3 regions of the Streptomyces sp. NPDC016851 genome follow, and region 3 is predicted to be linked to each of the others. Evidence: riboswitches for the same ligand, from Rfam matches in the RefSeq annotation. Region 3 holds a riboswitch; each other region holds the start of a gene.
The links. A riboswitch is a leader RNA that binds a small molecule or an ion and turns the genes downstream of it on or off. The one in region 3 is predicted to bind cobalamin.

Region 1: linked by a shared signal. The riboswitch ahead of ACZ3I3_RS30315 (ABC transporter substrate-binding protein) and the one ahead of ACZ3I3_RS13115 (ribonucleoside-diphosphate reductase subunit alpha) in region 3 are both predicted to bind cobalamin.
Region 2: linked by a shared signal. The riboswitch ahead of ACZ3I3_RS15710 (energy-coupling factor ABC transporter permease) and the one ahead of ACZ3I3_RS13115 (ribonucleoside-diphosphate reductase subunit alpha) in region 3 are both predicted to bind cobalamin.

The regions. Positions count from the first base shown of each region.
Region 1 is NZ_JBVHEP010000022.1:94,052-101,259, reverse strand. Features, by position in the region: gene ACZ3I3_RS30345 (MFS transporter) at 1-687, shown strand, start outside; gene ACZ3I3_RS30340 (YigZ family protein) at 761-1,387, opposite strand; gene ACZ3I3_RS30335 (SixA phosphatase family protein) at 1,436-1,978, opposite strand; gene ACZ3I3_RS30330 (hypothetical protein) at 1,975-2,880, opposite strand; gene ACZ3I3_RS30325 (ABC transporter ATP-binding protein) at 3,376-4,176, opposite strand; gene ACZ3I3_RS30320 (FecCD family ABC transporter permease) at 4,173-5,186, opposite strand; gene ACZ3I3_RS30315 (ABC transporter substrate-binding protein) at 5,183-6,199, opposite strand; cobalamin riboswitch at 6,270-6,459, opposite strand; gene ACZ3I3_RS30310 (CoA-binding protein) at 6,541-6,969, shown strand; gene ACZ3I3_RS30305 (APC family permease) at 7,104-7,208, shown strand, end outside.
Region 2 is NZ_JBVHEP010000008.1:254,407-261,614, forward strand. Features, by position in the region: gene ACZ3I3_RS15700 (MDR family MFS transporter) at 1-792, shown strand, start outside; gene ACZ3I3_RS15705 (serine/threonine-protein kinase) at 1,108-2,580, shown strand; cobalamin riboswitch at 2,671-2,855, shown strand; gene ACZ3I3_RS15710 (energy-coupling factor ABC transporter permease) at 2,886-3,587, shown strand; gene ACZ3I3_RS15715 (energy-coupling factor ABC transporter substrate-binding protein) at 3,584-3,958, shown strand; gene cbiQ (cobalt ECF transporter T component CbiQ) at 3,964-4,713, shown strand; gene ACZ3I3_RS15725 (energy-coupling factor ABC transporter ATP-binding protein) at 4,710-5,564, shown strand; gene ACZ3I3_RS15730 (amidinotransferase) at 5,620-6,756, opposite strand; gene ACZ3I3_RS15735 (maleylpyruvate isomerase N-terminal domain-containing protein) at 6,932-7,208, shown strand, end outside.
Region 3 is NZ_JBVHEP010000006.1:331,763-338,970, forward strand. Features, by position in the region: gene ACZ3I3_RS13115 (ribonucleoside-diphosphate reductase subunit alpha) at 1-1,661, opposite strand, end outside; cobalamin riboswitch at 1,783-1,911, opposite strand; gene ACZ3I3_RS13120 (GNAT family N-acetyltransferase) at 1,964-2,470, opposite strand; gene mctP (monocarboxylate uptake permease MctP) at 2,543-4,171, opposite strand; gene ACZ3I3_RS13130 (DUF3311 domain-containing protein) at 4,168-4,434, opposite strand; gene ACZ3I3_RS13135 (GntR family transcriptional regulator) at 4,577-5,341, opposite strand; gene ACZ3I3_RS13140 (extracellular solute-binding protein) at 5,650-6,933, shown strand; gene ACZ3I3_RS13145 (carbohydrate ABC transporter permease) at 7,004-7,208, shown strand, end outside.

The DNA of each region.
Region 1 (7,208 bases), on a different contig from region 3:
ACGCCGCTGGCCGCGAGCATGGTCTTCGTGCCGCTCGGCCTCGGCTTCATCGCCGCCTCCGCGGCCTGCCGCAGGCTCGCCGCCCGGTTCGGCATCGGGGTGTCGGTGGCGGGCGGCCTGGTCATGGCGGCCGGTCTCGCCGCCGTGCCCGCCGTCACCGGCCTGGAGAGCACGAGCCAGGCGATCGGGCTCGCCGCGGTGATGGGCGTCTCCGGATTCGGGCAGGGCCTGGTCGTCGCACCGCTGGTGGACACCGTCCTCTCCCGGGTCCACCCGGACGACGCGGGCGCCGGGTCGGGTGTGCTGAACACCGTCACCCAGGCGGGCATGGCCTTCGGGGTAGCCGTCATCGGGGCCCTGTACCGCGGCTTCCTGGGGACCAATCCCCAGGCACCGGGTCCGGACACCGGCATGGCGGACTTCGCGGACGCCTTCGACCTCACCGCCTACGTCCTCGCGGCACTCGCCGTCGGCACGGCACTGCTCGCCGTCCGGCTGGGCCGCGTCCCCGCGAGCGTGGAAACGGCGGGCGCGGGCGCCGAGGGCGGCCGAGGCCCCACCGGCGGGGAGAAGCCCGCCGGCGTGGAGGGTCCCTCCGGCGTGCGGGAGCCCACCGGCGTAGAGGGTCCCTCCGGCGTGCGGGACACCGGCGTAGAAGAACCCGCGGTCACCGACACCGGCCGATAGCCACCGCCCGCGGCAGCCGGTCCGGCACCCGCCGGGCCGGCTTCCGGGTGCCGTCTTCGAAGCCGACCGTGCCTCAGGCGTCGCCGTACGCTTCCCCGCCCGGTTCGAAGCCGGCCGTTCCGGCGGTCGCGTCGGCGAGCCACGCCCGGAAGGCCTCCACATCGGCGTCCGGAAGGGCGATCTCGATCGTGACCGCCTCCCCGTAGCGGACGTCCCGCACCTCGCGCCCCGTGGTCCGCAGGTCGTTCTCCACCTTGCCGGCCCGCTGGTGGTCGACGGTGACCGTGGCCAGCCGGAACCGGCGGCGGGTGCGCGTGCCGAGGGTGTCCAGGGCCTCGCCGACCGCCCCGCCGTACGCCCGGATGAGTCCGCCCGCGCCGAGCTTGACCCCGCCGAAGTAGCGCGTGACGACGGCGACGACGTACCGCATGTCGCGGCGCAGCAGCATCTGCAGCATGGGGACGCCGGCGGTGCCGCCGGGTTCGCCGTCGTCGCTCGCCTTCTGGACGGAGGCGTCGGCGCCGATGACGTAGGCCCAGCAGTTGTGGGAAGCGTCGGCGTGCTCCTTGCGGACCGTGGCGATGAAGTCCTGCGCCTCCCGCTCGGTGGCCGCCGGGGCGAGGGCGCACAGGAAGCGGGAGCGGTTGACCTCGGTCTCGTGCACGCCGGCGCGGGCGACCGTGCGGTATTCGTCCTGCATCCGGCCACCCTATGCGCGGTCCCGGGGACGGGCCGGACCGGCCCGGGGCTACTTCTTCTCGCCCCGCGGCACGGTCATGGACGTGAGCAGCGCGGTGCCCGGGGTGAGGGCCCGCCAGGACGTGCCGTACCAGGACAGGACGGCGACGGCCGACGTCGGGAACTTGGTGCGCACCCGCTCCAGCGTGTCGTCGAGGCCGTCACCGGCGAGCGCCAGGACGAGTTCTTCCAGGCCCGGGTTGTGCCCGATCAGCAGCAGTGTCTCCACCTCGGCGGACACCTCGTGCACGACGGCCAGCAGACCGGCGGGACTCGCGGCGTACAGGCGCCGGTCGAACCGGACCGGCGGGGGCGTGCCCCACTCGGCGGCGGCCAGTTCCCAGGTCCGGCGGGCGCGTACGGCGGTGGAGCACAGCGCGAGGTCGGGCAGGCGGTCGGCCTCGGCCAGGGCCCGCCCGGCCGCGGGGGCGTCACGGCGGCCGCGCGGGGCCAGCGGGCGCTCGTGGTCGGCGACGTCCAGGGGCCAGGCGGACTTGGCGTGCCGCAGCACGACCAGGCGGCGCAGCGGGCCGGCTCCGGCGCGCTCCATCATGACGGGGCTCCCAGGTCGCGGGTGAGTTCGAGGGCGAGGAGCCGGTCGGCATAGGCGTACGTCTCGAACCGGGCGCCGTCCGGCAGGTCCGGCTCGTTCTCCACGCCCCGCAGCACGTCCAGCACCCGTGGCACGTCCAGATCGTCGTCCCAGGCGTCGCGCAGCCGCCCGCGCACGTCGTCGGGCACGGGCCGGGAGGGCCGCCGGGCCCAACGGGCGACCGCGCCGCGCCACCGGGCGAGGGTGGCCTCGGCCTCGCGCAGGACGTCGGCCTCCAGCCGGACGGGGGCGTTGTGGTGCCGGGTGAACAGGGCGAGGCGCAGGACGGCGGGTTCGACACCGCCCAGCGGTCCCGGTCCCACCGACTGGCCGCTCGCCGGGTCCGGCTCCGCCGGCTCACCGGCCGACGGGCCCGACGTCACCGACTCGCGCGCCGCCGACTCGCTCAGCGGCAGGTCCGACGCCACCGACTCGCGCGTCGCCGACTCGCTCAGCGGCAGGTCCGAGCCCACCGACGCGCCGACCGACGTGGCCGGTCCGGTCGTCTCGACAGGCGCGACAGCGATCCGCACCCCGTCGGGGGTCGCCCCGCCCTCGGCGGTGACATGGACGACCTGGGCCTCGCCGAGTCCGGCGCTGACGTCGGGGCTGTCCTCGAAGGGGCGGATGCCGAGGGCCGTGGCGTCCGCGCGCAGCTCGGCCCGGCGGTGCCCGCCGGTCAGCAGGGCCCACACCGGTGTGCCGCCGAGCTCCAGCGCCCGCACGAGCAGGTCCGCCACGAGCAGCACCCGCAGATCGGTCAGCTCGGAGCCGGGCGCGTGCACCTCGACACGGGTCAGGCCCCGGCGGGCCGGGGCGGCGTCGACCGGCTCGCCGGTCCGGGCGTCGATGATGCGCAGCACGAGGCGAGCGTAGGCCGGGTGGGCGGGCACACGCAGGCATGTGCGGCTTTTTCCGGCCACCGTGGCGAGAACACCCCACCAATGGCGTGCCGTACGGACCAGGTCACCGGGGCGGGAATCACCCCGCGAACGGGGCGCCGGTCCGTCGGACCACACTGCCCGAAACCGGCCACCAACCACCGACCCGCGGGACCAGGCCACCACCGAGGCGCCCATCGAACCCGGCCACCGCGCCGGAAGCCACCCACCAACAGCCCACCCGCCAGGCCAGGCCACCACGGCGGAAGCCACCCTCACCGACGACCCACCCGCCGAACCCGACCACCGCGCCCAGACGTGCCGGCCAATGACACGCCGGCCGGTCCGGCCACCGTGACGCGACGCCCAGCCCACACGCACCGGCCTCGCACAGCCCGGCCGTCCGCCGTCCAGCCGCTCGAACCACCATGGCGTGAATCGCCCACCCCGCCCGCCTCCCGCCGGCCCGCCGGCCCCTCAGCCCATCGTCCCCAGGAACCGCACGTGCGGCCGCTGCTCGGGGCCGTCACGGGTGACGGCGGCCCGTACGCCGTACACCTCGGCGATGAGTTCCTCGGTCAGGACATCGCCGGGAGGGCCACCCGCCACGACCCGCCCCGCGCTCAGGACGACGACCTCGTCGCAGTACATCGCCGCGAGGTTGAGGTCGTGCAGGGCGACGACGGTGGTGACCGGCAGGCCGGTGACCAGGGCGAGCAGATCGAGCTGGTGATGGATGTCGAGGTGGTTCGTGGGCTCGTCCAGGAGGAGTTCGCGGGGTTCCTGGGCGAGCGCGCGGGCGATCTGCGCCCGCTGGCGTTCGCCGCCCGAGAGGGTGTGCCAGGGCTGGTCGGCGCGGTCGGCGAGGCCGGCGCGCTTCAGGGCCTCGCGCACGGCCCGTTCGTCGTCCGCCGAGCCGGGCGTCCAGGCGCGGCGGTGCGGCACACGGCCCAGCCGTACGACGTCCACCACCGTCAACTCGACCTGCGTGTCGGCCTGCTGCTCGACCACCGCGAGGCGGCGGGCGACGGTGCGGCGGGGCAGGTCGCCCAGCGGCGTGCCGTCGAGGGTGACGACTCCGGCGGTCGGCGTGAGCAACCCCGCCAGCAGCCGCAGCAGCGTGGACTTGCCGGAGCCGTTCGGGCCGAGGACGCCGACGGTGGAACCGGTCTCGGGCACGAGGACGACACCGTCGAGGATGAGACGCCCGTCGGCACGGCGACCGACCCGGTCGGCCCGCAGTCCGGCACCGCTCTTCGCCGCCCCCACCCCGCTCACCGCACCCTCCGCGTCCGGTACAGCACCACCACGAACGCCGGCACCCCGATCAGCGACGTCACGACTCCCACCGGCACCTCCTGGGGGTCCAGCACCGTACGGGCGAGGGTGTCCACCCACACCAGGAACACCGCTCCGGCGAGGGCCGTGACCGGCAGCAGCCGGGCGTGCCCGGGACCGGCCACGGCCCGCGCGGCGTGCGGCAGGACCAGTCCGACGAAGCCGATCGCCCCGGCCGAGCTGACCAGCGCGGCCGTGAGCAGGGCCGTGACGCACAGCAGCACCAGGCGGGTGCGGGCCACGGACACCCCGAGCGCCGCCGCCGCGTCCTGCCCGAAGGCGAAGGCGTCGAGGGTACGGGCGTACGACAGGCACACCACCAGCGCCACGGCCAGGACGCCCAGGCACAGCCACACGTCGGTCCAGCCCGCGCCGCCGAGCGAGCCGAGGAGCCAGAACAGCACGCCCCGGGTCGTCTCGGCGTCGGCGGCGGTCATCACGACGAAGGAGGTGAGCGCGGAGAAGAGCTGCATGGCGGCGACGCCCGCGAGGACGACCCGGTCGGTGGTGCCGCCGAGGGTGTGGCTGAGCAGCAGCACCAGCGCGAAGGACACCAGGGCGCCGAGGAACGCGCCCGCGGACACCGAGACGGCGCCGCCGCCCACGCCCAGGACGACGACCACGACCGCGCCGGTGGAGGCGCCGGAGGACACCCCGAGCACGAACGGGTCGGCGAGCGGGTTGCGCAGCAGCGACTGCATCACCGCCCCGCAGACGGCCAGTCCGGCCCCGCACACGGCCGCGAGCAGGGTGCGCGGCAGCCGCAGCTGCCAGACGATCCCGTCGCGGATCGGCGTCAGGTCCGAGCTGCCGAGTCCGAGATGGGCCGCGACGGCGGACCAGACGTCCGCGATCCGGATGTCGGCCGGGCCGACGGTGATCGCCAGGGCCAGGGAGACGGCCAGCAGCAGGACCCCAGCGGCACCGAACCCGAGCCCGCGGACGGTCACTTCACGAGCCCGAACTCGCGCAGTCCGGCGGCGACCTGTTCCACGCCCTCGACGGTGCGGATGGTCGGGTTCATGGCCTGCCCGCTGAGCAGCACGTACCGCTTGTGCCTGACCGCGTCCATGTTCCTGGTGACCGGGTTGGACTCCAGGAAGGCGATCTTCTTCGCGGCCGACTCGGCGGTCTGCGACTTGCGGGTGAGATCGCCGATGACGAGGACGTCGGGGTCGCGTTCGGCGACCGTCTCCCAGTTGATCTGCGGCCACTCCTCGTGCGTGTCGCCGAAGACGTTCTTCGCGCCGAGGGCCCGGGTGATGATGCCGGGCGCTCCGCAACAGCCCGCCATGTAGGGCGACTCGGAGTTGGCGAACCAGTACAGGAGGGTGACGTCGGAGGCCTGGATGCCCCGCGTGGCCTTCGCCGTGCGCCGCTGCAGGGAGGCCACGAGCTTGTCGCCCCGGTCCGGCACCCCGAACACGGTGGCCAGGTCGCGCACTTCGTCGTAGATGGTGTCGATGCCCAGCGCCTTGGCGCGTGCGCCGTCCCCGTCGCCGGAGTTGTCCTTGCCGGCGCAGTCCGACGGGGAGACGTACGTGGGGACGCCGAGCTTCTCGAACTGCTCGCGGGTGGCGACGCCGCCCTGGCCGAGGGTGGAGACGAAGGACGCCGTGACGAAGTCGGGGCCGGTGTCCAGGACCCGTTCGAAGGACGGGTTGTTGTCGGCGATGCGCGGCACCTTGGCGTTGGCTTTCGCCAGCCCCTTCATCACGGGGTCGGTCCAGGTGGCCGTGCCCGCGAGACGGTCGGCGAGGCCCAGGGAGAGCAGGATCTCGGTGGTGCCCTGGTTGAGGGAGACGGCGTGTTTCGGCGGGGCCTTCACGCGCACCTCGTGGCCGCAGTTGTCGAGCGTGACGGCGGCTTTCGCCGTGGTGGCCGGCGGGTCTCCGCAGCCGGCCAGGAGCAGGGAGCCGGCCGCGAGCAGGACGGCGGCACGGGCGGGTCGGGCGAGGGGCACGGGAAACCAGTCCTCAGTCGTCGAGGGCTCGATCGCGGAGCCCGGTCGTACGGTGCTCCCCCGCCGCGTACGGCCGCGGGGGCCGCCAGCAGGTCTTCGGACTCGGGTTCGTCCGGTGCGGAGCGCCTTCCCGGACGTCACACGCGACGTCCAGTGGCCGAGGCCCCGCCCGTCCCCCTCACCGCTGCGCGTCAGTTCCGGATTCGCACCGGATTCCCTGACCCACGTACATGGGTTCGACTGGCCTCGGCAAGCTATCACGGGGGGCGCGGGGGAATCACCGGGCACCGTACGTCGTTGTGCGGACAACAGTTCTTCCGCGACTCTTCAGGAGGCCACCGGTGTACGGCGACGAGGCAACGGTCCGCAGGATCCTCACCGAGCTCGGCGACACCTGGGCCGTGGTGGGCCTGTCGTCGAACCAGCGGCGCGCGGCCTACGGCGTGGCCGAGGTGCTCCAGCGCTACGGCAAGCGCGTCGTGCCCGTGCATCCGAAGGCGGAGACGGTGCACGGCGAGCAGGGGTACGCCAGTCTCGCCGACATCCCCTTCGACGTGGACGTCGTGGACGTGTTCGTGAACAGCGATCTCGCCGGATCGGTGGCGGACGAGGCGGTCGCCAAGGGCGCCAAGGGCGTCTGGTTCCAGCTCGGCGTCATCGACGAGGCGGCCTACGACCGGACCCGTGCCGCGGGCCTGGAGATGGTGATGGACCGCTGCCCGGCGATCGAGATCCCACGACTTCCTCATCACCGCGTACAGAATTCCTGAAGCGCTTTCCAGGAAATGCCCGCGCCCGGTCAAGGCTGCACAACGCGCCTTCTGCCGCCGGTTGACCGATTCCTAATCTGAGGCCTCTTGCTCGCAGAACTCACCGAGTTCTTTTACGAGAGGCCCCTTGATTCATGGTGAGCGTCGACCAGGCAGCAGCGGGGGTAAAAGGGGGTCCGGGCGGACTGCGCCGGGACGTCGGACTGATCGGGCTCATGTGGGCGTCGGTCGGTTCCATC
Region 2 (7,208 bases), on a different contig from region 3:
AGCGTGGCCGGCCAGGCCGGGGCCTTCGTCGGGCCACTGCTCGGCGCGCTGCTGCTCGCCGTCGACTTCCGCACCGCGTGCCTCGCGGGTGCCGCGGTGTTCGTGCTCGTCCTCGCCGGGCACGTGTGGCTGATGCCGCAGCACATCCCCGGCAGGGTCCGGACCCGGGAAAAGGGCGGGGCTCGGGCGCTGCTGCGCAACCGCCGCTTCCTGGCGCTGTGCTGCGCGTACGGCACGTACCTGCTCGCCTACAACCAGCTCTACCTCGCCCTGCCGGACGAGGTGCAGCGCGCGGCGGGCTCCCAGGCGCCGCTGTCCTGGCTGTTCGCCCTGTCCTCGGTGCTGGTGGTGTTCGCTCAGATGCCCGTGACCCGCTGGGCGGGCGACCGGCTCGACCTGCGCCGCTCCATGACCGCCGGGCTGCTGCTGATCGCGTCGGGTTTCGCGGTGGTGGCAGCGGCGCGCCCCGCGGGCTGGACGGGTACGGCCGGGCTGCTGCCGGCGGCGGGCTTCGTCGTGCTGCTCACCGTGGGGCAGATGCTGGTCGTGCCCGCCGCCCGCGCCTGGGTGCCCGACCTCGCCGAGGAGGGCCGGATCGGCCTCTACATGGGTGCGCTGTCGTCCGTCTCGGGCCTGATCGTCCTCGCGGGCAGCGCGGCCACCGGTTCCCTGCTCGACGCGGGCCTCCCGGCCGCCGTGCCCTGGCTGCTCCTCGCGGCCGTACCCGCCCTGGCGGTGGCACTGCTGCCGCGCCGCGAGAAGCGGCCGCTGGGGGCGGCAGCGGCGGCCTGACGACGGGCGCGGGCGCAGGGAGGAAAGGGAGGAAAGAGAGGGAAGAGGGAAGGGACAGCGGCGGCCCGGCCGGTGTCCGGAGGCACGGGGGACAGCGCCGGCAACCCCACGCGCCGCGCCGTCACCCCCGGCGGGACGCTGCTGCGCTCCCCGGTTTCCGGGGCCGTGCCGTCCCAGGGCACCGCACCGGGGAACGATGGTCACGCGGCGCCAGTATCCTGGGTCGGCTGCGGCACCCCCCAACCAACCCCCGCTCCGACGCGGGGAGTTGCGGCCTGCGGCGAGGACCTTCCCAAGAGCATAGGACGAGGACGAGTGCTGCTAGCGGGCCGCTACCGGCTGGACGTTGAGATCGGGCGCGGCGGAATGGGAGAGGTCTGGCGTGCGTACGACGAGACGCTCGCCAGAGCGGTGGCCGTCAAGCTGCTGCTGCCTCAGGACACCGATGCCACGGCGGCCTCCCGGTTCCGTCTGGAGGCGCAGACGGCCGGGCGTCTCAACCACCCCAACGTGGTCGGGGTCCTGGACTTCGGCGAGTACGACAACCGGCTGTACCTGGTGATGGAGCTGGTCGAGGGCGACAGCCTCGCCCGGGTGCTGTCCGCCTCCGGCGCGCTCCCCGCCGAGCAGGTGGCCCGACTCGCCGCGCAGGCCGCCGCCGGACTCGCCGCCGCGCACCAGCAGGGCATCGTGCACCGGGACGTCAAACCCGCCAACCTCCTGCTGGACGCGGGCGGCACCCTCAAGATCGGCGACTTCGGCATCGCGCGATTCCTCGACGACCCGGGCGCCGCGCTCACCGCCACCGGCCAGATCGTCGGCACCGGCCTCTACCTCGCGCCCGAACGGGCCCTGGGCCGGCCCGCGGGTCCCGCCTCCGACATGTACTCCCTGGGGTGCGTGCTCTACCAGCTCCTCAGCGGCCGCCCGCCCTTCCAGGCCGACACCGCCGTCGCGCTCCTGCACCAGCATCTCGACAACACCCCCGTACCGCCCCGGGAACTCGGTGTCTCCGGTCTGCCGCCGGCCTTCGAGAGCTACCTCCTCGCCCTGCTCGCCAAGCAGCCCGAGGACCGGCCCACGGCCCAGCAGGCCGCCGAGTGGTTCGCCGGCGGCGCCTGGCGGGGGCTGCCCGAGCCGCTGCCGGAGGCGGTGCCGCCGGGGCCGGCCTCCGGGAGCGGGCCGTACGCGTCGTCCCCGGGGCCGGCCGCCGCGACCGGGCCGTACTCGGCGTCCCGGGGGCCGTCCTCCGGGCCGGGACCGTACGCGGCGGCCGGCACCGGCGCCCCGACCGCGCACGCGCTGCCCACGGGGTCCCGGACCGCCCCGGGCGGGCGTTCCCGTCGCGCCGCGCCGCGCAACGGTCTCGGCAACCACCGGAGAACGGCCGCGGTGGTGGCCGCGGCGGCCGTCTTCCTCGCCGCGATGCTCGCCGGCATGCAGTTGTTCTCGCCCGACGACACCGCGACGGAGGGCACGGAACCCGACGCGTCCCCGTCCGCGAGCAGCCCGGCCGCCCCCTCGCCCGGCGACTCCGCCGACTCCGCCGACCCCCTGGCCTCCGCCCCGGCGGCCGCCACGACTCCGGCCGCCGGCACAGTGGCCGATGTCACCCCCTCCCCCACGGCACCCGACACCCCGACCCTCGCCGAACCGACGCCCGGCCCCACCAGCCCCACTCCGGAAGTGAGCAGCGGCCCGCCGGAGAAGGCGGACAAGCCCCGGCAGGAACAGCCTCCGCGGTCCGAGGAGAACGGGGAGGACGAGGGCGACGAGGGTGACGACTGAGCCCTCCCGCGCCGGTGTGCGAGCGGTCGCCCCTTCACGCGCCCCCTCGCGCGCCCCCTCGGCTGGCTTGTCATGGCCCTTATCTCGGCATTACTGTCACCACGCCTTGGTGAACGGGAAATCCGGTGTGATGCCGGTGCGGCCCTCGCCACTGTGATCGGGAAGTCCGGCTCCAGCCCTCGCGGGCAGCCACTGGGTCCTCACGGACCCGGGAAGGCGGAGTACGGGCGGTGGGACCCGTGAGCCAGGAGACCGGCCAAGGCGCGTCAACCATCCACGAGGTGCTGGAGAGGGTCTGCTGAGCCATGCACATTGCCGAGGGTTTCCTTCCTCCGGCGCACGCCGTCGCCTGGGGCGTCGCGTCCGCGCCGTTCGTCGTCCACGGAGTCCGGTCGCTCACCCGTGAGGTGCGCGAGCACCCCGAGAGCACCCTGCTCCTCGGCGCCTCCGGCGCCTTCACGTTCGTCCTGTCCGCCCTGAAACTGCCGTCCGTCACCGGCAGTTGCTCCCATCCCACCGGCACGGGCCTGGGGGCCATCCTGTTCCGGCCGCCCGCCATGGCGGTGCTGGGCACCATCACCCTGCTCTTCCAGGCGCTGCTGCTCGCGCACGGCGGTCTGACCACGCTCGGCGCCAACGTCTTCTCCATGGCGATCGCCGGCCCCTGGGCGGGTTACGCGGTGTACCGGCTGCTGCGCCGCTACGACGTGCCGCTGATGGTCGCCGTGTTCTCCGCCGCGTTCGTCGCCGACCTGTCCACCTACTGCGTCACGAGCGTGCAGCTGGCGCTCGCGTTCCCCGACCCGGGCAGCGGGTTCCTGGGCGCCCTCGGCAAGTTCGGTTCCATCTTCGCCGTCACCCAGATCCCGCTCGCGGTGAGCGAGGGACTGCTGACGGTGCTCGTGATGCGGCTGCTGGTGCAGTCCAGCAAGGGCGAACTGACCAGGCTGGGTGTGCTCCTCGCCGACAAGCAGTCCCGGAACGAGACCCAGGAGGTGGCCCGATGAGCAGGAACACCAAGATCAACCTCCTGCTGCTGCTCGCCGTGGCCGCGCTCGCCGTGCTGCCGCTCGCGCTCGGCCTCGGCGACCACAAGAAGGAGCCGTTCACGGGCGCCGACGGCGAGGCGGAAACGGCGATCACCGAGATCGAGCCGGACTACAAGCCCTGGTTCTCGCCCCTGTACGAACCGCCGTCCGGTGAGATCGAGTCGGCGCTGTTCTCCCTCCAGGCGGCCATCGGCTCCGGTGTCCTCGCCTACTACTTCGGACTGCGCCGGGGCAGGCGGCAGGGTGAGCGGCGGGCGCTGGAGCGGGAGCGGGACTCCGGGAACCCGGCGGACGGTACCGCCGAGGAGTCCACGGCCGAAGGGGCCTGAGCCGCGTGCTGCCGATCGACGCGGCGGCGCACAGCAGTCGCTGGCGCCGCCGCCATCCCGTGGACAAGGCCGTGCTCGGGCTGGGTCTGACCCTCCTGGCGATCTCGCTGCCGCCCTGGCCGGGCGCGGCTCTGGTGCTGCTGACCGCCCTGGTGGTGCTGCTGGGGCCGGCGGGCGTGCCCTGGCTCCGGCTGTGGCGGGCCTACCGGGTGCCGCTGGGCTTCTGCGTGACCGGCGCGCTGACGCTGCTCGTGCAGGTCGGCGGGCCGGGCGGCTTCGTCTCCCTCGCCGGTGACGGGCCGGTCCGGGCCGGGGAGTTGCTGCTGCGCACCTCGGCGGCCTCCCTGGGGGTGCTGCTGTTCGCGTTCACCACGCCCATGTCCGACCTGCTGCCGCGGCTGGTCCGGGCCGGGGTGCCCGCGCCGGTCGTCGACGTGGCGCTCGTGACGTACCGGATGAGTTTCCTGCTGCTGGACTCCGTGCGCCGGGTCCGTGACGCGCAGGCGGCCCGGCTCGGGCACACCACGCGGGCCGCGGCCTGGCGGTCCCTCGGCGGTCTCGGCGCCACCGCGTTCGTGCGGGCCTTCGACCGGGCGGTCCGCCTCCAGGCCGGGCTCGCCGGGCGCGGCTACGACGGCACCCTGCGCGTCCTGGTGCCCGAGGCCCGTGTCTCCGTCCGCTTCACGACGGCCAGTTGTGTGCTCCTCGCGGCGCTGGCCGTCCTCACCTTCGTACTGGAAAGGCCGCTGACATGAGCGAGCCCGCCCTCGTCGCCCTGCGGGGCGCGTCCTTCGCCTACGAGGACGGCCCGGCCGTGCTCAGCGGCCTCGACTTCGAGATCCGCGAGGGGCGCGCGCTCGTGCTGCTCGGCCGCAACGGCAGCGGCAAGACCACGCTGATGCGGCTCCTCAGCGGCGGACTGCGACCCCGCGAGGGCCGGCTGACGGTCGACGGGCAGCCGGTGACGTACGACCGCAAGGGCCTGACCCGGCTGCGGACGACCGTGCAACTGGTGGTGCAGGACCCGGACGACCAGCTCTTCGCGGCGTCCGTCGAGCAGGACGTGTCGTTCGGGCCGCTGAATCTGGGCCTGGACGACGCGGAGGTGCGGGCGCGGGTGGCGGAGGCGCTCGCCGCCCTGGACATCACCGCCTTGGCAGACCGGCCCACCCATCTGCTCTCCTACGGGCAGCGCAAACGCACCGCCATCGCGGGCGCGGTCGCCATGCGGCCCCGTGTCCTCGTCCTCGACGAGCCGACGGCCGGGCTCGACCCCGACGGCCAGGAACGGCTCCTCACGACACTCGACGGGCTCCGTGGGACCGGCACCACGGTGGTGATGGCCACCCACGACGTCGACCTCGCGCTGCGCTGGGCCGACGACGCGGCGCTCCTCACCCCGTCCGGAGTCCGCACAGGGCCCGCTCCCGTGGCACTGGCCCGCCCCGACCTCCTCCGGGAGGCGGGCCTGCGGCTGCCGTGGGGAGCCGCCGCGGCCGAACTCCTCCGCGCGCAGGGATGGCTGACGGACACGGAGCCGGGGCCGCGAACGCCCGCGGAACTCGCCGCGCTCGCGGCCGGACGACTGGGCGCGCCTGGAGTCTGAGGGGCGCCCGGCGGTTGAGGGGCGCCCGGAGGCTGACGGGGCCCGGAGTCCTCGGTCAGTCGAAGTAGGACTCGAGTGAGCCGCGGCGCCGGATGTCGAGCGTCGCGCAGTGGAAAGAGCCGCCGAACGGCGCGTAATGCAGCAGGTCGCACGGGATCGGCTCGAAACCCCACTTCTCCAGGGCGCGCAGCATGCCGGTGTGGTGCCGCTCCGCGATCACCCGCCGCTCGTCGATCATGAGCACGTTCATGCTGAGCCACTTGCCGCACATCGACGTGACCTTGAGCAGCGTCTCGTCGATCGGGTCGGGCTCGGGGGCGACCAGGACGTCCCAGGAGCTCAGGACGTCGGGCAGCCGGTCGACGTCGATGTACTCGGGGTTGACCAGCACCTTTCCGGGCGCGAGCAGGACGAACGTCGTGTCGATGTGCATGGGCGTGCGGCAGCGGCTCTCGATCTCGTGGATGCGGTACCCCGGCCCGAGATGGCGGCGCAGCCAGTCGATGCCCATCCGGTTGGTGACGTTGCTGCGCGTGACGAACAGGTCCCGCCCGGCCCGGACGAAGTCCGCCGCGTCGAAGACCGGCTCGAACTCGGTGAGGATGTACCGCATGGGCTCGCCGTCCTTCGGGACCTGGAAGTCCGGATCGAACAGTTCGTCCGTGAGCTGCGGCCTGGGTGCCGCCGTCCAGCGCGCGCCGCGGCGGAAGTAGTCCTTGAGGAGCGGGCGGTAGGAGTGGCTCTCGAAGTACCGGCACGGCCAGGCCATCGGCGTTTCGATGATCTCGTCGCCGATCACGAGCATGCTGTCCCGCGGGCAGGTGTTGCAGAAGCCCCGGGAGGACCAGTCGGGGGTGGCGAAGCGGCGCCGGTGGTCGACCACGTCCGGCCGCCTGACCGTGACGCCGAGGGACTCCAGCAGGTCGATGAACCCGTCGATCTCCTGCTGCGCCTCCTCGACGAGCACGCGCGGATACCGGAAGCCGGCGGCGAGTCCCTGGAGCCGCCCGGCCCAGGGCGGCACGTTGCAGCTCACCACCGGGTGGTCCGAAGGGATCGTCGCGCCCTCGAGACGCCCGACGATGATCTCCTCCAGGGGATCCCATTCGGTGTGCGAGTTGACCGGCGAGACGAGGCGCTCCACGGCCTCGTCCGTCTCGGCCGGCGATCCGGACCTCCCCATGACGGCCATGCCCACCACCTTCGGATCTCAGGCTTCGGTGATGCACCGCACCTACCACATTACTCACCGTGGCGCGCCGACCGGGTCGGCGTCAACCGCTGTGCTCCACGGCGCCGCCGCACGGGCGGTCCCGCCGTCCCGCAATACGCTTGTCCGCCCGCACGGCACGGCCTACGTTGCCGGTGTGGATCTCTTCTCAAGCTCCTGGACGGCGCTGCGCGCGGCGGTCGCCGGCCTGTCCGACGAGGACTTCGCCCGGTCGTCCGGCTGTGCCGGCTGGCTGGTGCGGGACCTGGTGTGCCATCTGGTCATCGACGCGCAGGACGTCCTGATCACCCTCGCCACCCCCGCCGACGGGGAACCGACCCGTGACGCGCTGACCTACTGGGAGATCTCCGGCACGCCGCCGACCGGAGACGACCCGCTCGACGCGCTGACCGTCCGGCTGGCCGCCGCGTACG
Region 3 (7,208 bases):
TCGGCGAGATCGGCGGAGACCTCGTAGGCGGCGAGCATGATGCGCTCGGCGATGCGGGTGGAGAGCGCCTTGGCCTCGGGCGAGTCGAAGGGCAGGCGCAGCTTGAAGAAGACGTCCTGGAGGCCCATGACTCCGAGGCCGACGGGGCGCCACCTGGCGTTGGAACGGCCCGCCTGCTCGGTCGGGTAGAAGTTGATGTCCACGACCCGGTCGAGGAACGTCACGGCGGTGCGGACGGTTTCGTCCAGCCGCTCCCAGTCGATGTCCCCGCCGGCCTGGTCGACGAGCGCGCCGAGGTTGACCGACCCCAGGTTGCAGACCGCCGTCTCGCCGTCGCTGGTGACCTCCAGGATCTCCGTGCAGAGGTTGGAGGAGTGGACGACGTGGCCCGGCTCGGCCGTCTGGTTGGCGGTGCGGTTGGCGGCGTCCTTGAAGGTCATCCAGCCGTTGCCGGTCTGCGCGAGAGTGCGCATCATGCGGCCGTACAGCTCGCGGGCCGGCAGGGTCTTCTTCGCCAGGCCCTTCGCCTCGGCCGCCCGGTACGCGGCGTCGAACTCCTCGCCCCACAGGTCGGCCAGCTCGGGCACGTCCGACGGGGAGAACAGCGACCACGGCGCGTCGGCGTTCACCCGCCGCATGAACTCGTCGGGCACCCAGTGCGCGAGGTTCAGGTTGTGGGTGCGGCGGGCGTCCTCGCCGGTGTTGTCGCGCAGCTCCAGGAACTCCTCGATGTCGGAGTGCCAGGTCTCCAGGTAGACCGCGGCTGCGCCCTTGCGGCGGCCGCCCTGGTTCACGGCGGCGACCGAGGCGTCGAGGGTCTTCAGGAACGGGACGATGCCGTTGGAGTGGCCGTTGGTGCCGCGGATCAGCGAACCGCGCGCACGGATGCGGGAGTACGCGATGCCGATGCCGCCGGCGTGCTTCGACAGCCGCGCCACCTGGTGGTAGCGGTCGTAGATCGAGTCCAGCTCGTCCTTGGGGGAGTCGAGGAGGTAGCAGGACGACATCTGGGGGTGCCGCGTGCCGGAGTTGAAGAGGGTGGGGGAGGAGGGGAGGTAGTCGAGGCGGCTCATCAGCCCGTAGAGCGCGGCTACTTCGTCGACGGAGCGGCGGGTGTTGTCCTCGGCGAGACCGGCGGCGACGCGCAGCATGAAGTGCTGGGGCGTCTCGATCACCTTGCGGGTGATCGGGTGGCGGAGCAGGTAGCGGCTGTGCAGCGTGCGCAGGCCGAAGTAGCCGAAGCGGTCGTCGGCGGCCGTGTCGATCAGGGCGTCGAGACGGGCGGCGTGGACGCGCACGAACTCGGCGGTCCGGTCGGCGATGAGGCCCTCCCGGTGCCCCACCGCGACGGACTCGGTGAAGCACGTGACGCCCTGCGAGGCGGCCTCGGCGCGGATGCCGATCGTCAGCAGGCGCGCGGCCAGCCGGGAGTAGGCGGGATCCTCGGAGATGAGGCCGGCGGCCGCCTCGGTCGCCAGCTCGCGCAACTCCGACTCGTCGGCCCGCGCGGACCGGCCGCGCAGCGCGGCGGCGGCGACCCGGCCGGGGTCGGCGTCGGGCAGGTCGGCGGTCAGCTCGGTCAGGGTCCGCAGCAGCGCGGCACCAGGACCGTCGTGCTCTTCTTCGGCGGCTGAGACCGGATCGGCTGGCGCGATGGTCACGTGGGGCTCTCCCTCGCTCGGCACGGGGGCCTCGCAGGGCAGGGGGCAGCACGCGAGCGCACGCGGCGTCGCGTCCACCGGCCCATTCCACGAGGCCCGGACGTCAGGCACACCGGCCGGACGGCCGGGCGCGCTGTCGGCAGGTCCTCGGACTGACTCCCATGCAGGCATAAAAAGGCATGGGTACACCGTTGCGGGACAGTTCCGGATTCGCACCGGATTCCCCTGCGGCGACAGCGAGCACGAGCATACATCTTGTGCCGGGTGGCAAAAGCACCCCTAGATGTAGTGTCGCGACGGTTTCACAGTGTCAACTCGTAGGTGAGGAGAGTGATGTCGGCGAGCTCCGGAATCGGGTTCCAGTCGCGCTCCGGGGTACGGACGAAGCCGAGGCGTTCGTAGATGCGGTGAGCGGAGTGCATGGTGCGCTGTGTGGACAGGACGACGCGGACACAGCCGTCCGTCGCACGGGCGCGGTCGACGCAGGCGCGGACGAGGGCTTGTCCGGCGCCGCGCCCGCGGGCCTCGTGGGCGACGGCGAGCATCCGTATCTCGGCTTCCGAGGGCCGGGCGATGTCGGCCATGGGACCGCCGGAGGGGACGAAGGTGACGCCACCGAGGAGGTGTTCGCCTTGGGTGGCCACCAGGACGTCCGCGGCGGTGGCCCGCTTGGCCACGTCCCTGAGTTCGCCGAGGTATTCGTCGCTCTCCCCGAAGTCGAGGAGGCCGTCCTTCAGGTAGGCCTGGGCGGTGATCTCGCCGAGGGCGGCGTGTTCGGCGGGCTTCACCCGCCGGATGAGGATGTCCATGGTCCGAGTGTGCGGGACGGGTACGACAACGGGCCGCCGGTTTCTCACCGACGGCCCGCTGTCACCTGCGAGTCAGTGCGAGGTGCCCGCCGTCGCCGGCGGAAGCTCCACCTGGACGCCGGGGTCGCCCGCGTCCGCCGTGTAGTCCTCCGGCTTGGTCTCGTCGATGCCGTCGGGGGCCTTCAGGGCCCTGAGGACGAAGGTCAGGACGACGGTGACGACGACGTTCAGGACGAACGCCGTGAGGCCGATGTAGCCGATCTCGCCGATGCCCGGGATCTCCTTCGACGAGCCGCCGAAGTGCTTCTGGGTCGGCGAGGCGACGCCGTACGCCGCGGCCGTGCCGTAGACCATGCCGACCGCCCAGCCCGCGAGCAGCGCCCAGCGGTGGAACCAGCGGGTGAACAGGCCACCCACCAGGGCCGGGAAGGTCTGCAGGATCCAGATGCCGCCCAGCAGCTGGAAGTTGATGGCGACCGTCTTGTCCATGGTGAGGACGAAGGCCAGCGCGCCCACCTTCACCAGCAGCGACACCAGCTTGGAGACCTTGGTCTCCTGGGCCGGCGTGGCGTCCGGCTTGATGAAGTCCTTGTAGATGTTGCGGGTGAAGAGGTTCGCGGCCGCGATGGACATGATGGCCGCCGGGACCAGGGCCCCGATGCCGATCGCCGCGAAGGCCACGCCCGCGAACCAGTCCGGGAACATGGTCTCGAACAGCTGCGGGATGGCCAGCTGCCCGTTCTGCACCTTGATCCCGGCCGCGATCGCCATGAAGCCGAGCAGGGCGAGCAGGCCCAGCATCAGCGAGTACAGCGGCAGGATCGTGGTGTTGCGGCGGATCACCTCACGGCTCTTCGAGGACAGCGTCGCCGTGATCGAGTGCGGGTACATGAAGAGCGCGAGCGCGGAGCCCAGCGCCAGCGTGGCGTACGTCCACTGCCCCGCTTCCGCCGGCACCAGCGCACCGCGCGGAGCGCCCGTCGCCGGGTTGGTCTGACCGTACGCCTCGCCGGCCTTGGCGAAGATCTCGTCGAAGCCGCCCAGCTTGATCGGGATGTAGATGATCGCCACCGCGATGACGATGTAGATCAGGGTGTCCTTCACGAACGCGATCAGCGCCGGTGCACGCAGACCTGACGAGTACGTGTACGCCGCCAGCACACCGAAGGCGATCAGCAGGGGCAGGTCCTTGATGAACCAGTTGGTGTCCTCACCGCCGCCGACGCCCATGACGTCCAGCACGGCCTGGATGCCGACCAGTTGGAGCGCGATGTACGGCATCGTGGCCAGGATGCCGGTCACGGCCACCGCCAGCGACAGGCCCTTCGAGCCGAACCGGCCGCGCACGAAGTCGGACGTCGTCACGTACCCGTGCTTGTGCGAGACCGACCACAGGCGGGGCAGAAACGTGAAGATCAGCGGGTAGACGAGGATCGTGTAGGGCACCGCGAAGAAGCCGGCCGCGCCCGCCGCGTAGATCGCCGCCGGTACGGCCACGAAGGTGTACGCCGTGTACAGGTCGCCGCCCAGCAGGAACCAGGTGACCCAGGTGCCGAACGAGCGGCCGCCCAGGCCCCATTCGTCGAGGCTGTGCTCGTTCTCGGCCTTGCGCCAGCGCGCGGCCAGGAAGCCCATGACCGTGACGGCCAGGAAGAAGAAGATGAAGACGGCGAGTGCGACGCCGTTCACGCCGTCCTTCACTGCGACGCACCGCCCTTCGCGGCAGAGCGGGCGCGCTGGTCACGCTGCCACAGCTTGTAGGCGATCATCGTCAGCGCCGTGGAGATCAGCACCCACGCCATCTGGTACCAGTAGAAGAACGGGATCCCGATGAAGGCCGGGTCGGTCTTGGCGTACGAGCCGACCCACAACATGGCCACGAAGGGCGCTATGAGGCAGAGAGCGATGACGACGCGCATCGGCGTCACCGTCGCCCCTCTGCCGGCTTCTGGGGCTTGCGACATCAGGCGGCTCCGTCCCCTCAGTGATCACCTGTGCAATGCGCAGGCAATCTAGGTCAGGGTGCGGCGGGAACGGAACCCCTCGTCCGTAATGCGGTACCCAAAAGAAACCGAGCTCAGCAGCAGTCGCACCGCCCCGCGCGCGCTACTCCTGGGGACGCTTCAGACGCGCCACGAACTTGTACCGGTCCCCCCGGTACACCGACCGCACCCACTCCACCGGCTGGCCGTCCCGGTCCAGTGAGTGCCGGGAGAGCATCAGCATCGGCAGGCCGACGTCCGTGCCGAGCAGGCCGGCCTCGCGCGGTGTGGCCAGCGAAGTCTCGATGGTCTCCTCGGCCTCCGCGAGATGGACGTCGTAGACCTCCGCGAGCGCGGTGTAGAGGGACGTGTACTTCACCAGGGACCGGCGCAGGGCCGGGAAGCGCTTCGCGCTGAGGTGGGTGGTCTCGATGGCCATCGGCTCGCCGTTGGCCATGCGCAGCCGCTCGATGCGCAGCACCCGCCCGCCGGTCGTGATGTCGAGCAGCCCGGCGAGGCGGTCGTCGGCGGTGATGTAGCCGATGTCCAGGAGCTGCGAGGTGGGTTCGAGGCCCTGGGCGCGCATGTCCTCGGTGTAGGAGGTCAGTTGCAGCGCCTGCGAGACCTTCGGCTTGGCGACGAACGTGCCCTTGCCCTGGATGCGCTCCAGCCGGCCCTCGACGACCAGTTCCTGGAGCGCCTGGCGCACGGTCGTGCGCGAGGTGTCGAACTCCGCCGCCAGGGTGCGCTCGGGCGGGACCGGCGTGCCGGGCGCCTGCGTCTCGGTCATGTCGAGCAGGTGCTTCTTCAGGCGGTAGTACTTGGGCACGCGTGCGGTACGGACGGGTGCCCCGCTCTCGTTCTCCGCACTGCTGATGTCGGTGCTCATGGTCCGCCTTCCCGGCTCCTGTGCCGACACGATCTCACTTGTATACCGTCGGCGGCGCTTTTGGTCTAGTCCACAACTCCAAGTGGTCTACCTGGAGTATGCCGTGTCCGGCCGGGTTTTCGCCGGGTTCTTACTTAAAGGTTCCTGCATATGTAGGTCGCATAACGGCTGGTCAGAGCTTATTCCGGACCCTTGACAGGCCTGCTGGTCTGGTCCAAGCTCCCCCTACTGGTCTACACCATTGGTCCAGGGTCCTGGCCCCACGTTCGGGGAGCAGGGGGGTCGGTGGCATCCCTGAGGAGGGTGGCGTGAAGCGCAAGCTGATATCCGCGATCGGTATCGCGGGCATGGTGGTCTCCATCGCGGCGTGCGGGGGCGAGGGCGGCAGCGGGGGCTCGGACAAGGGCGCGGACGCCAAGGAGCTGACCGTCTGGCTCACCGTCGACGCGCAGAACAACTGGCCGGACCTGGTGAAGGCCGCCGACGCGGCGGTGAAGAAGAAGCACCCCGGTCTCAAGATCAACCACGAGTACTACGGCTGGCCCGACAAGAACGCCAAGCTCGACGCCGTCCTCGCCACCGACAAGGCCCCCGACGTGGTCGAGATGGGCAACACCGAGATGCTCGGCTACATGGTCAAGGGCGCCTTCGCCCCCCTCGACGCCGGCACGTTCGACAACTCGGACGCCTGGCTGGACGGCCTCAAGGCCTCGGTGACCTACGAGGGCAAGACCTACGGCGTCCCGTACTACGCCGGCGGCCGCGTCGCCAACTGGCGGGGGGACATGGCGGGCTCGGTCGGGGTGAAGACGCCCCCGAAGACCTACAAGGAGCTCACCGCCGCCCTGGACAAGATCCAGAAGAAGCAGGGCGACAAGTTCAGCGCCTGGTACCAGCCCACCCGCGACTGGTACGCGGCCATGTCCTTCGTCTACGACGCCGGCGGCGCCATCGCCACCGAGTCGGGCGGCCAGTGGAAGGCCTCCCTCTCCTCGCCCGAGTCCCTCAAGGGCCTCAAGGAGTTCAAGAACGTCATCGACTCCTACATGCACGGCGACAAGACCAAGGACGAGTCCGACCGCTACATCGTCTACGGCCAGGGCAAGTCCGCCATGATCTTCGCCGCCGCGTGGGAGGGCGCGACCGCCGAGGACCCGAAGAACGACAAGTCCGGCAAGCTCAAGGGCAACCTCGAGAACTTCGTGATGCCCGGCCCGTCCGGCAAGAACATGCCCGTCTTCCTGGGCGGCTCCGACCTCGCCGTCCCGGTGAAGTCCGACGCGCAGGCCCTGGCCGCCGAGTGGATCAACGCGTTCACCGGCTCCTCCGGCCAGAAGGGCCTGATGGCCAAGGGCAACCTGCCCAACAACAAGACCGACCTCGCGACGCTGAAGAACGACCCGAAGACGGCGGTCCCCGCCACCGCGGCCGAGTCCAACTGGTTCGTCCCGATGGCCCCCGGCTGGGGTCAGGTCGAGAAGGCGCAGATCCTCCAGACCATGCTCCAGAGCATCGGCACCGGCAAGAAGTCGGTCGAGGCCGCCGCCAAGGACGCGGACGCCGCGATCGACAAGGTCATCAACACGAAGTGATCTTCGCGCGGGGCTCCTGACCGGGAGCCCCGCCGTCGTCCAGACCTGAGGGACCGCCGAGGAGCGCGCGATGAGTGCCGCAGACACCACCACACCCGTCAAGGTGCCGCCACCGCGGCAGGCACCGCCACCTCCCGCCGCCGAGCGGCCACGGGCGAACCGGCCGTCGGGCGCGACCTCGGTCCCCTGGCTGCTGCTCGCGCCCTGCCTGCTGATCCTCGCCCTGGTCATGGGCTATCCGCTGGCCCGTCTGGTCACCCTGTCCTTCCAGAAGT